2 regions of the Actinomadura luzonensis genome follow, and region 2 is predicted to be linked to the other one. Evidence: riboswitches for the same ligand, from Rfam matches in the RefSeq annotation. Region 2 holds a riboswitch; the other holds the start of a gene.

Region 1 (6,392 bases), on a different contig from region 2:
GGACTCGATGGACGGCGAGCGCGGATGCTTGTAGGGGAACGCCGCCACGCCCACGCAGAAGTCGCCCGACTGCCGGATCAGCCGCACCAGCTCCTCGGCGTACAGGACGCCCTCGGGATGCCGGACCCACTCCCCCGCCGGGTCGCCGGGCGGGTCGCCGCGCACGGCCAGGATGTTGCGCACGCCCGCGTCGGCGAAGCGCCCGACCAGGTGGCGCAGCTCGCGCACCGAGTGGTTGACCGCGGTGAAGTGGGCGACCGGGGTGAGCGTGGTGTCGTGGGCGATGCGCTCGACGATGTCGACCGTGCGGTCGCGGGTGGAGCCGCCGGCGCCGTAGGTGACCGACACGAACGCCGGCCGCAACGACTCCAGCTCCCTGATCGCCTTCCAGAGCTGCCGCTCGCCCTCGTCGGTCTTGGGCGGGAAGAACTCGAAGGAGAACGTGCGGCCCCCGGCGGCGAGCATGTCGCGGACGGTGGGGACACGTCCGGGCAGGACGGAGGGTCGACCAAGCGCCATGGCCCAAGGTTACAGGCAGCGGCGGCGGTCGCGGAGGCCCCGCCGCGACCGCTCCCGCCCGGCCCGGCGGGGTTCACGTACCTCACCCCGGCCCCGAGCGGAAGCGCTCCGACCGGCCACTAGTCTCAAAGGCATGACCTCTGACGCCGTGAGCATGGACGTCCTGCGCACGCGGGTGGAGCGTGCCCTGGGCGCCTTCGTCGAGCACCGGCTCCCCGCCGCCGGCGACCCCGACTTCCAGCCGCTGCGCGCCGCCGCCGAGGACCTGCTGGCGGGCGGCAAGCGGCTGCGGCCCGCGTTCTGCTACTGGGGCTGGCGCGGCGCGGGCGGCGCGGACGACGACCCCGGCATCTTCACCGCGGCGGCCTCGCTGGAGCTGCTGCAGGCCAGCGCGCTCGTGCACGACGACGTGATGGACAAGAGCGACCTGCGCCGCGGCATGCCGGCGGCGCACCGCCGCTTCCAGGCCATGCACGAGAAGGCGGCCTGGCACGGCTCCCCCGAGCAGTTCGGCGAGGGCGCGGCGATCCTGCTGGGCAACCTGCTGCTCATCTGGTCGGGCGAGATGTGGCGCACCAGCGGCCTGCCGCGCGAGGCGCTGGAGGCGGCCCAGCCGGTGCACGACCACATGCGCACCGAGCTGATGTGCGGCCAGTACCTCGACCTGCTGGAGCAGGCCCACGGGGAGAACACGTTCGACTCGGCGCTGCGGGTGGCGCTGTACAAGAGCGGCAAGTACTCGGTGGAGCAGCCGCTGCGGCTCGGCCTCGCGCTCGCCGCGCGCAAGCTCACGCCCTGGATGGACGAGCTGTGCACCGGCTACGGGCAGCGCGTCGGCATCGCCTTCCAGCTCCGCGACGACATCCTGGGCGTCTTCGGCGACCCGGCGCAGACCGGCAAACCCGCGGGCGACGACCTGCGCGAGGGCAAGCGCACCATGCTCGTGGCCCGCACCCTGGCCGCCGCCTCCCCCGGCGCGGCCGCGGCCGTCCGGCGGCTGCTCGGCGACCCCCGCCTGGACGAGGACGGGGTGGCGACGCTGCGCGACGTCATCGAGGGCACGGGGGCGCTGCGCGAGTGCGAGGAGCTGATCGGCGTCTACCTGGGCGAGGCGCTGGACGCCCTCGCGCGGGCCCCGGTCACCGAGGAGGCCAGGGCGGCGCTGGAGGGCCTCGCGATCGCCGCCACCTCCCGCACCACCTGACCCGCACAAGCTGGACCGCCGCCGCCACTTCCGGCATCGCCAGACACGCGCCACCAAGCTGAAGCGCCGCCCCGTCCGGCCTGGCGGTCGCCGCCTCCCGCACCACCAGACCCCGCGAAAAACTGGAGCGCCGCCCCGTCCGGAGGGAGGGGGCGGCGCGTCGGGCAGAGGCGGGGTGCCGGCCGGAGTGCGGCCGGTGTGATGGGGCCGTGGCCCGGGTCGGTGGCCGGGCCGGCGGGCCCGACCGTGGTGGGGCCGGCTGTGGCGGGCCCGACTGTGGCGGGCCCGACCGTGGTGGGGCCGGCTGTGGGGGGCCGGAGTGCGACCGGCTGTGGGGGCTCCGGTCAGGCTGCCGCCAGCCGTTTGGCGAACTCGGCCGCGGCCGCGCCCGGGTCGTCGGCGTCGGTGATCGCCCGGACGACCACGACCCGGCGCACCCCGTACGACAGGACCTCGTCCAGGTTGCCGAGGTCGATGCCGCCGATGCCGAACCACGGCCGCGCCGTGCCCAGCCCCGCGGCGTGCCGCAGCAGCGGCGGGCCGGGGGCCGGACGGCCGGGCTTGGTCGGCGTGGGCCAGATCGGCCCGCAGCAGAAGTAGTCGACGCCCTCCTCCACGGCCGCGGCGGAAGCCTCGGCGGTGGAGTGGGTGGACCGTCCGATGACGATGTCGTCGCCGAGTATCTCTCGCGCGACCGTCACTGGAAGGTCGTCCTGCCCCAGGTGGAGCACGTCGGGACGGGCCGCGTAGGCGATGTCGGCCCGGTCGTTGACCGCCAGCAGCTTGCCGTGCCGGTCGCAGGCGTCGCGGAAGACTTCGAGGAGGGCGAGTTCTTCGCGGGCCTCCAGGCCCTTCTCCCGCAGCTGGATGATGTCCACGCCGTTGGCCAGCACCGTGTCGAGGAACTGCGCGAGGTCGCCGCGGTCGCGGCGGGCGCCGGTGCAGAGATAGAGGCGGGCGTCAGAAAGCGAGGGCCTGGGCACGCCGCTTGACCTCGGTGTGACGGCCGGCCCTGATCGCCTCGATGGGCGAGCCGGGCAGCGAGTCGTCGGGGGTGAAGAGCCAGCGCAGGGACTCGACGTCGTCGTAGCCGGCGTCCTGCAGCACGGTCAGCGTGCCCGGCAGGCCCTTCATCACTTCCTTTCCGTCGAGGAACACCGCGGGCACCTGCGGCCCGCCACTGCCCTCCCGGCGCACGCCGAGGAGCTTGTGGTCCTTGAGGAGTTGCTTGGCCCGCCCCATCGGAAGGTCGAGGCGCCGGGCCACTTCGGGGAGGGTGAGCCACTCGTCGACGAGTTGGTCGGTCTCCCGGTCGATCTGTGCAACAGAAAGCGTCACGGAACCACAACTACCACATGGCGTGCTTGCTCAAACAACACAATCCCGTAGGGGTACTTCTGGATCTACCAGGCGTTCCGCGTGGAGGCGGGCGCCCGCGTCGATGAGCCGGCGGCCCTGGACGAGGTCCCGGGGGCGGTCCACGGCGAAGACGGCGGCGAGGGTGTCGTCGGCGCGCAGCCAGACGGCCGACCACTTGCCCTCCGGGCCGCCGCGGTAGAGCAGGCGCTCGCCGGCCGGGTGGTGGCCCGCGTACTGGACCATGTGCCCGAACTGCTCGGACCAGAAGTACGGCACCGGGTCGTAGACGGCGTCCTCGCCGAGCAGGGCGGCGGCGGCGACCTCGGGGGCGTTGAGCGCGGTGTCCCAGTGCTCGACGCGGAGCCTGGCCTGGAAGCGGCGCGACCACCAGGCGGCGCAGTCGCCCACCGCGACCGTGCCGGGCAGCGAGGCGCGCAGCCGCTCGTCCACGACGACGCCGTTGTGCAGGTCGAGGTCGGCGTCGGCGAGCCACTCGACGGCGGGGCGGACGCCGATGCCGGCGACGACCACGTGCGCGTCCAGGAACTCGCCGCCGACCAGCTCGACGCCGCCCTCCTCGACGGAGTGGACCATGGTGTCCAGGCGCAGGTCGATGCCGTCGTACCAGCGTTCGGTGCGGGCGCCGATCTCGGCGCCGACGGCGGTGAAGAGCGGCGCGGGCCCGGCCTCCACGACGGTGACGTGGCAGCCGGCGCGGCGGGCGGCCGTCGCCACCTCGGCGCCGATCCACCCCGCGCCGATGACCGCGACGCGGGCGCCGGGCACCAGCGCGGCCCGCAGCTCGTGGGCGTCGTCCAGGGTGCGCAGGACGTGTTGCGGGCCGTCGCCGGGCAGCCTGACCGGGTCGGCGCCGGTGGCGATGACCAGGCCGTCGTAGCGCAGCTCGCCCTCGGTCGTCTCGACGGCTCCCGGGCGCAGCGCGGTGGCGGACACCCCGGGCCGGAAGGCGACGCGCAGCGCGGCGAGGTCGGTGTCGACGAAGGTGGTGTCGGACTCGCCCAGCAGCACGCTCTTCGTCAGGGGCGGGCGGTCGTAGGGGCGGTGGCGCTCCCGTCCGACCAGGGTGATCGTGCCGTCGAATCCGCGCCCGCGCAGCGCCTCGACCGTGCGCACGCCGGCCAGGCCCGCTCCCACCACCACGACATGGTTCACGACCAAGACCATAGACGGGCGCGCGGCCCGGCGGCGAAGGGGGGCGTGCGGGGACACGCCGGTGAGGTCGTAGGCTGTGGGCGTAAGACGCGCGGGAGTCCGGCCGTGACCGGGCTGAGAGGAAGGCTGCCAGCGGGCCTTCGACCGCAAGACACCTGATCCGGATCATGCCGGCGAAGGGAGCGCACGATGGACGCGAACGCAGGCGGCGCAGCCGCCGGGCTCTCCACTACGACCGCCGGGCTCTCCGGCGCGGGCGGCGGGCTCTCCGGGCTCACCGACGTGGTCGTGGGGGGCGGGGTCGTCGGGCTGTCCGTGGCGTGGCGGCTGGCGCGGGCCGGGCGGCGGGTGGCCGTGGTCGATCCGCGTCCGGCGCGCGGGGCCTCGCACGCGGCGGCCGGCATGCTGGCCCCGATCAGCGAGGTCACCTACACCGAGGCGCCGCTGCTGCGGCTCGGGATGGCGTCGCTGCGCCGCTGGCCGGCCTTCGCGGCCGAGCTGGCCGCCGACGCGGGCCTGCCCGCCACCGGGCCCGGGGTGGACCTGCGCGCGGAGGGGACCCTGGACGTGGCGTTCGGGGCCGACGACCTCGCGGCGCTGGACGAGCTGGCCGCGTTCATGGACAAGCTGGGGCTGCCGGTCGAGCGGCTGACCGGGCGCGAGTGCCGGCGGCTGGAGCCGATGCTGGCGCCGTCGGTGCGCGGCGGGCTGCTGGCGGCCGGTGACGCCTGGGTGGACCCGCGCCGGGTGACGGCGGCGCTGCTGGCCGCGCTGGAGCGGCTGCGGGTGCCGCTGGTCCGGGCCCGCGCCACCGGGCTGCTGCGCGAGGACGACACGGGAGCGGAGCCGCCGGGCGCGGGCAGGGTCGTCGGGGTGCGGCTGGAGGAGGGCGCGGGGCCGTCCGAGGTGCGGGCCGGGCGGGTGGTGCTCGCGGCCGGCGCCTGGAGCGGCGGCCTGGCCGGGGTCCCGGTGCGCCCGGTCAAGGGCCAGATCCTGCGCCTGCGCTCGCCGCGGCCGCTGCTCACCCGGTGCGTACGCGGCTCCGTCCACGGCTCGTCCGTCTACCTCGTCCCCCGGGGCGACGGCGAGCTGGTGGTCGGCGCCACCCAGGAGGAGCTGGGCTTCGACACCCGCGTGACGGCGGGCGGCCTGTACGAGCTGCTGCGCGACGCCAGGGAGCTGGTGCCCGGCGTCACCGAGCTGGAGCTGGCCGACGTGGTGGCGGGCCTGCGCCCGGGCACGCCCGACAACCTGCCGGTCATCGGCCCTGGAGGCGCGCCGGGGCTCGTCCTCGCCACCGGTCACCACCGGGGCGGCGTGCTGCTCGCGCCCCTCACGGCGGCCCTGGTCGCCGGGGAGAGCGGTGGCGAGGAGGCGGCCGAGCTGGACGCGCTGGGCGCGTTGTGCTCGCCCGCCAGGTTCCACGAGTCGGGGGGAGTTCAGGAGATCGCATGATTGTCCAGATCAACGGGGCCGCGCACGAGCTCGCCGACGGCACGACCGTGGCGCAGGCCGTACGGGCCCTGACCACGGCGACCACCGGGGTCGCCGTGGCCGTGAACGACGAGGTGGTCACGCGCGGCGCCTGGGAGACCACGGCGCTGCGCGACAGCGACCGCGTGGAGGTGCTGACGGCGGTGCAGGGTGGATGAGCTGATCATCGCCGGGGAGAAGTTCGCCTCCCGGCTCATCATGGGCACCGGCGGGGCGCCCTCGCTGGAGGTGCTCGACCAGGCGCTCGCGGCCTCGGGCACCGAGCTGACCACGGTCGCGATGCGGCGGCTCGACCCGGCGGCGCGCGGCTCGGTGCTGGACGTGCTGCGCGAGCGCGGCATCAAGGTGCTGCCGAACACGGCCGGCTGCTTCACCGCGGGCGAGGCCGTGCTGACGGCCCGGCTGGCCCGCGAGGCCCTGGGGACGAACTGGGTCAAGCTCGAGGTCATCGCCGACGAGCGGACGCTGCTGCCGGACCCGATCGAGACGTTCGACGCGGCCGAGCGGCTGGTCGCCGACGGGTTCGTGGTGCTGCCGTACATCGGCGACGACCCGGCGCTGGCCCGGCGGCTGGAGCAGGCCGGGTGCGCGGCGGTGATGCCGCTGGGCGCGCCGATCGGGTCGGGGCTCGGCATCCGCAACC
Region 2 (6,392 bases):
GCTCGCCACCCGCTCCCTGACCTCGGCCTCCACCCCCGGGTCGGCCTCCGGCCAGCGCGTGACGGGGAAGAGGCCGAGCACCTTGCCGCGCTGCTCGCTCAGCACCCCGGCCTGGGCGAGCCTGGTGAGCAGCCGGTTGCGCAGCTTGGCCGACTGCAGGCGCTGCACCCACCAGGCGGGCTTGCGCTCCTTGCCGTCCTCGGCGACGCGGGCGAGCACGGCGTCCAGCTCGTCGTCGCCGAGCGGCTCGGCGCCGGACAGGACGAGCTTCTTGTCCGACAGCTCCACGCGCCCTTCGACGGCGAGCTCGGCCAGCAGCGCGCCCGCCAGCGCCGGGTCGAGCTGGACGGCGCCGACGAGCGGCTTGCCTTCGTCCTCGCTGTAGGCCAGCAGCAGGAGTTCCTCGGCGATCGTGACCTTCATGCCTCGACACTAACCTCCCAGTCATGAGCATCTCGGAAAAGTTGCACGCCCTCGGCGAACCGCTGCTGCGGGCGCAGCTCGACCACCCCACCGTGGCCGGGATCGCCCGCGGCGACCTGCCCGAGCCGGTGTTCCGGTCGTGGCTGGAGCAGGACTACCTGTTCCTGCTCGACTACGTGCGGGTCTTCTCCCGGCTGGCCTGGCAGGCGCCGGACGCGCACCTCGGCGACCTGGTGGACCTGGCGCACGCCACGTACCACGACGAGCTGAGCCTGCACCGCTCGCTGTCGGCCGGGTTCGGCGCCGACCTGGACGGGGCGGTCAAGGGGCCGGCGTGCGCGGCGTACACGTCGTTCCTGCTGGAGTCGGCGGCCGACTACGGGGAGGGGCTGGCGGCGCTGTACCCGTGCATGTGGGGCTATTCGCGCCTCGGCCGGCTCCTGGCGCAGGACCCGCCGGCCGAGCCCCGCTACCGCGCCTGGGTGGACACCTACGCCGACCCCGGTTTCGCCGCGCTGGCCGCGCGCATCGCGCAGCTCGTCGACGAGGCGGACCCGGATCCGGCGCGGGCGGAGGCGCTGTTCGTCCAGGGGATGGCCCACGAGCTGGCCTTCTGGGACGTGCCGTAGTTTCCACAGGCTGTGGACGGTCCGGCGGGCACCGTACCCTGGGAGCATGCCGGAACTTCCCGAGGTGGAGTCTCTGGCCCACTTCCTGCGCGAACGGGCGGTGGGCCGATCGATCATGGCCGTCGACGTCGTCGGCATCCAGGCGCTGAAGACGTTCGACCCGCCGGTCAGCGCGCTCGGCGGGCTGAGCGTCACCGGGGTGGCGAGGCACGGCAAGTTCCTCGACCTCGACTGCGATGGGCTGCACCTGGTCATCCATCTGGCCCGGGCCGGGTGGCTGCGCTGGCGCGACGACCTGTCGAACGCCAAGCCGGTGCGGCCGGGGAAGGGCCCGCTCGCGGTGCGGGTGCGCTTCGCGCCCGACGACGAGGGGCAGGCGCCGGGGTTCGAGCTGACGGAGGCGGGGACGCAGAAGCGGCTCGCCGTCTATGTCACGAAAAATCCGGACGAGGTGCCGGGCGTTGCCGCCCTCGGCCCCGACCCCCTCGACCCGTCCTTCACCGTCGCCGCGCTCAAGCGCATCATCGGCGGCAACCGCACCCAGATCAAGGGCCTGCTCCGCGACCAGAAGGTCATCGCCGGCATCGGCAACGCCTACTCCGACGAGGTGCTGCACGCCGCGAAGATGTCCCCGTTCAAGATCGCCGCGACCCTCACCGACGCCCAGATCGCCGACCTGCACGAGGCCATCGTCACCACGCTGGCCGAGGCGGTCGAGCGGGCGCAGGGCCTCGCGGCCAAGGACCTCAAGGCGGAGAAGAAGTCGGGCCTGCGCGTGCACAACCGGGCGGGGCAGCCCTGCGACGTGTGCGGCGACACGATCCGCGAGGTCTCCTTCGCCGACTCCTCGCTGCAGTACTGCCCCACCTGCCAGACGGGCGGCAAGCCGCTGGCCGACCGCCGCCTGTCCAAGCTGCTGAAGTAGCGCCTAGGGCACCGGCAGCGGCTGCCCGGCGCGCGGCCGGGCCGCCGCCCGCAGGCCGATCACCGCGATCACCGCGGCCACCAGCGTGGCCGTCACCGGCACGGCGAGCGCCGTGCGCAGCGCGGCCAGGCCCGCCTCCGGCGTGTCCGCGCCGCCCAGCGCGGCCACGTTCACGGCGGTGACCGCCGACAGGCCGAGCGCCGCGCCGAACTGGAACGACGTGTTGATGAGCCCGCCGGCCAGCCCCTGCTCGTGCTCGGCGATGCCGTCGGTGGCGACGATCGTCAGCGGGCCGTAGACGAAGGCGAACATCAGCCCGATCAGCAGCATCGACGGCAGCATGGCCGCGTACGCCCAGTCCAGGCCCACGCCGAGGAACAACGCGTAGGCCAGCAGCCCCGACAGCAGCCCGCCCAGCACCACCCGGGCGTTGCCGTACCGGTTGACCAGCCACGGCGTGAGCGTCGGCGCCAGCACCACGTCGGCGGCCGCCGCGAGCAGCGCGAGCCCGGTCTCGATCGCCGACCAGCCGCGCAGCTCCTGGAGGTAGAGCGTGAGGAGGAACTGGAAGCCGAAGAACGAGGCCGTGAGCAGGGCCGCCATGAGGTTCGTGCGGACCAGCGCGCCCGCGCGGAAGATCCCCATCCGGACGAGCGGGGCGGCCGAGCGCCGCTCGATCGCGGCGAACGCCGCCAGCAGGGCCAGCCCGCCGGCGAAGGCCGCGACGGTGAGCGGCAGGCCGTCGCCCGGGTGCTCCAGCCGGACGACGCCGTAGACCAGCAGCATCATCGCCCCCGTCACGGTGGCCGCGCCCGCCAGGTCGAAGCTCCGCGCAGCGGGCCGGCCGGCCGCGGGCGGCTCCTTGAGCAGGGGGATCGCGGCGAGCAGCAGCGCCGCCGACATCAGCACCGGCGCGAAGAACACCCAGCGCCACCCGACGGCGGCCAGCAGCCCGCCGATGACCAGCCCGAGCGCGAAGCCGCCGGCGGCGGTCCCCGCGTAGACCAGCAGCGCCCGGTTGCGCAGCGGGCCCTCGGGGAACGTCGTGGTGATCAGCGACAGCCCGGCCGGGGTCAGGAACGCCGCCGCGACCCCCGTCACGAACCGGGCCACGAGCAGCACCCAGCCCTCCTCGGCGAAGCCGCCCAGCCCGGAGAACAGCAGGAAGACCGTCAGCCAGAGCAGGAACATCCGGCGGCGGCCCAGCAGGTCGGCCGCGCGGCCGCCGAGCAGCATGAAGCCGCCGTAGCCGAGCACGTACGCGCTCACCACCCCGCTCAGCGCTCCGGTGGACAGGCCGAGGTCGGCCCTGATGGACGGCAGGGCGACGTTGAGCATGGCCACGTCGATGCCTTCAAGGAAGATCGCGCCGCACAACACGGCGAGCACGCCCCAGTGACGGGCAGGCATGGGAAACCCCCGGTTACTAATCGGCCTATCGGTTATCTCTGGTAACCGTCCACATCTTGGGCCAGGATGGGATGCCATGGAAGAAGGCACTTTGCCGGTACTCGGTTACTGCGAGAGCACCAAGGACGAGGACTACGACGTCCGCCAGTGGGACACCCGCGAGGACTGCGAGGTCCGCCAGATCCTCGACCGCGTCGCGGACAAGTGGTCCCTGCTGGTGATCGCCCTGCTCGACTGCAGCAGCCTGCGCTTCACCGAGCTGCGCCGCGAGATCGACGGCGTCAGCCAGCGCATGCTCAGCGTCACCCTGCGCCACCTGGAGCGCGACGGCCTGGTTACCCGCACGGTCCACCCCGTCGTGCCGCCTCGGGTGGAATACGCGCTGACGCCGCTCGGCCGTACCCTGCACGAGACCATCAAGTCCCTCGTGACCTGGACCGAGACGCACCAGCGCGAGATCGCCGCCGCGCGCGCCGCGTACGACGCGCGCCGCGCGGCGGAGACAATGGAGGCATGACCGTTCCTGAGACCGAGGCCAGCGCCGTTCCCGCAGACGCCTACCTGCTCGACGTCCGTGAGCAGGACGAATGGCTGGCGGGCCACGCGCCGGAGGCCGTGCACATCCCCATGACCCAGATCCAGGGGCGCGTCGAGGAGATCCCGGCCGACCGCACCGTCTACGTCGTCTGCCGGGTCGGCGGGCGCTCGCTGCAGGTCGCGGCCTGGCTCAACCAGCTCGGCCGCGAGGCCGTCAACGTCGGCGGCGGCATGCAGTCGTGGCAGGCCGCGCGCCGTCCCATGGTGAGCGAGACCGGCCAGGAGCCGTTTGTCGCATAACAGCCCCATATGGCGCTTCCGGCGCCGTTGAGGCATCATGAGGGCACAAACTACAGATCGTCGCGGGAGCTTGGGGCAACCAGGCTGAGAGGGCAGCTACCGCTGCTGCCGACCGCCTGAACCTGTCCGGGTAATGCCGGCGTAGGGAGTGAGCGATGACGCATGTCGCCGACGAAGTTCCGCTGACCCTCGAAGGAACCCCGCCCAAGACGCTGGGCGTCCTCGACCAGGGCGCCCTCTGGGCCAACCTCGGCGTCAGCCTGCTCGGCTTCTCCGGCGCGCTGTTCCTGCTCGACCCGCTCGGCGACGCCCCGCTCAGCCTGGCGGCCGCGCTCATGGCGGCCCTGGTCGGCAGCCTCATCGGCACGGCCATGGTGGGCCTGTCCGCCGTGCCGGGCACGCGGACCGGCAAGCCGGCCATGGTGCTGCTGCGCGGGCTGTTCGGGGCGAGGATCTCCTACGTGCCGACGGTGCTCAACATCGTGCAGATGCTCGGCTGGGGCGCGTTCGAGCTGTGGGTGATCGCCAAGGCGGCCACCGCGATCTTCGGCGGCGTGCCGTACCAGGTGTGGGTGCTCGTCGCGGGCGTCCTCACCACGGCGCTGACGATCTGGCCGCTCGGCTCGATCCGGCTGCTCCGCCGGTACGTGACCGCCGGCGTGATCGTGTCGATGGTGTGGTTCGCCTGGTTCTTCCTCAACGAGGCCCCGGCCCACGCCGGCGGCTCCTGGACCGCCTTCCCCGCCGCCGTCGACTACGTGATCGCGCTGTCGGTGTCGTGGGTGCCGATGGCCGCCGACTTCGCCCGGCACTCGCGCTCCAGCCGGGCCGCGTTCACCGGCGTCGTGGGCGGCTACACGCTGGCCCAGGTCGCCTGTCTCGGCCTCGGCGTGTACGCGGTGGCCATCGCGGGCTCGGCGGCGGTGACGGCCGACAGCACGGCGGTGTTCGCCCCGTTCGTGGCGGCGCCGCTCGGCGCGTTGTTCTTCGGCGTCCTGGTGCTGCGCGAGACCGACCAGTCGTTCGCGAACGTCTACTCGACGACGGTGTCCCTGCAGAACCTCATGCCGCGCGTGGACCGGCGGGTCTTCTCCGTCGCCATCGGCCTGCTGACCGTCGCGATCGCCCTGGTCGTGGACGTGACCTCCTACGGCGCGTTCCTCGGCGTGATCGGCGCGGTGTTCGTGCCGATGTTCGCGGTGCTGGCCGTCGACTACTTCCTCTTCGCCCGCTCCGGCCGCTGGGACACCGCCGAGGACGCCCCCTCGCGCTGGAGCATGCTGCTGCCCTGGGCGCTCGGCTTCGCCGCGTACTGGCTGACCACCTCGACGCCCACCCTGCCCGCCTGGGACGCTTTCTGGGCCGGCGCGCGCGCCGCGATCGGCTTCACCCGCGAGCCGTGGATGAACGGCGCGCTCGGCGCGGCCCTGGTGGCGGCGCTGGTGACGCTGCTGATCGGGCTGCTCAGCGGACGCCGGCCGCGGCCCGCCGTTCGACGTTGAGCAGGTGCTGCTTGGCGGCGAGGCCGCCCGCGTAGTCGCCGAGCGCGCCGTCCTCGCGCACCACCCGGTGGCACGGCACGATCACGCAGACGGGGTTGGAGGCCAGCGCGTTGCCGATCGCGCGCAGCGCGCGCGGCCGGCCGATGCTCTCGCCGATGCTCTCCAGCGTCGTGGTCGTGCCGTACGGCACCGCCATCGTCTTCTGCAGCACCGTGCGCGCGAACGGGGTGGCGAGCGACAGGTCGACCGGCGTGGCGAAGGCCCGCAGCCGCCCCGAGAAGTAGGCGTCGAGCTCGCGGCGCACCGGGTCGAGGCGGCGCGCGTCGGGGCCGATGAAGCGGCCCACGTTCCTGCTGATCAGCTCGAAGACGTCGTTCTCCGGCTCGAAGGAGCAGGCCACGATGCCCTTGGCGGTGACGGCCAGCACCTGGCGGCCCAGGGCGCCGTCGTAGGTGCCGAACGCGATGTCGGGCGTCTCTCCCCGGTAGGTGCTGGAGGTCACACGCAGCAGGGCGTCAAGGTCGCCGCTCGTCATGCCCGCACCCTCCAGGGAAATCGTCGTGACCGCAGCGTATCGGACGGATCGCCCGACGCACCCACCGCGCCACGTGCACTATGGAGGAGTGGGGGACCTATGGGCCGGTAGTGACGATGAGATCGCCCGCG

Evidence for each region. A riboswitch is a leader RNA that binds a small molecule or an ion and turns the genes downstream of it on or off. The one in region 2 is predicted to bind thiamine pyrophosphate.
Region 1: it holds a riboswitch for thiamine pyrophosphate, as region 2 does, so the genes downstream of both, thiO (glycine oxidase ThiO) here and MF672_RS11415 (purine-cytosine permease family protein) in region 2, are expected to answer to the same signal.

The regions. Positions count from the first base shown of each region.
Region 1 is NZ_JAKRKC020000002.1:2,987,570-2,993,961, reverse strand. Features, by position in the region: gene metF (methylenetetrahydrofolate reductase [NAD(P)H]) at 1-519, opposite strand, end outside; gene MF672_RS44270 (polyprenyl synthetase family protein) at 653-1,723, shown strand; gene thiE (thiamine phosphate synthase) at 2,068-2,706, opposite strand; gene MF672_RS44260 (Rv2175c family DNA-binding protein) at 2,684-3,061, opposite strand; gene MF672_RS44255 (NAD(P)/FAD-dependent oxidoreductase) at 3,092-4,255, opposite strand; TPP riboswitch at 4,337-4,454, shown strand; gene thiO (glycine oxidase ThiO) at 4,445-5,710, shown strand; gene thiS (sulfur carrier protein ThiS) at 5,707-5,907, shown strand; gene MF672_RS44240 (thiazole synthase) at 5,900-6,392, shown strand, end outside.
Region 2 is NZ_JAKRKC020000001.1:2,375,624-2,382,015, forward strand. Features, by position in the region: gene MF672_RS11385 (GOLPH3/VPS74 family protein) at 1-423, opposite strand, end outside; gene MF672_RS11390 (TenA family protein) at 447-1,052, shown strand; gene MF672_RS11395 (Fpg/Nei family DNA glycosylase) at 1,099-1,977, shown strand; gene MF672_RS11400 (MFS transporter) at 1,981-3,387, opposite strand; gene MF672_RS11405 (winged helix-turn-helix transcriptional regulator) at 3,479-3,904, shown strand; gene MF672_RS11410 (rhodanese-like domain-containing protein) at 3,901-4,224, shown strand; TPP riboswitch at 4,277-4,389, shown strand; gene MF672_RS11415 (purine-cytosine permease family protein) at 4,380-5,726, shown strand; gene MF672_RS11420 (methylated-DNA--[protein]-cysteine S-methyltransferase) at 5,689-6,261, opposite strand; gene MF672_RS11425 (ATP-binding protein) at 6,350-6,392, shown strand, end outside.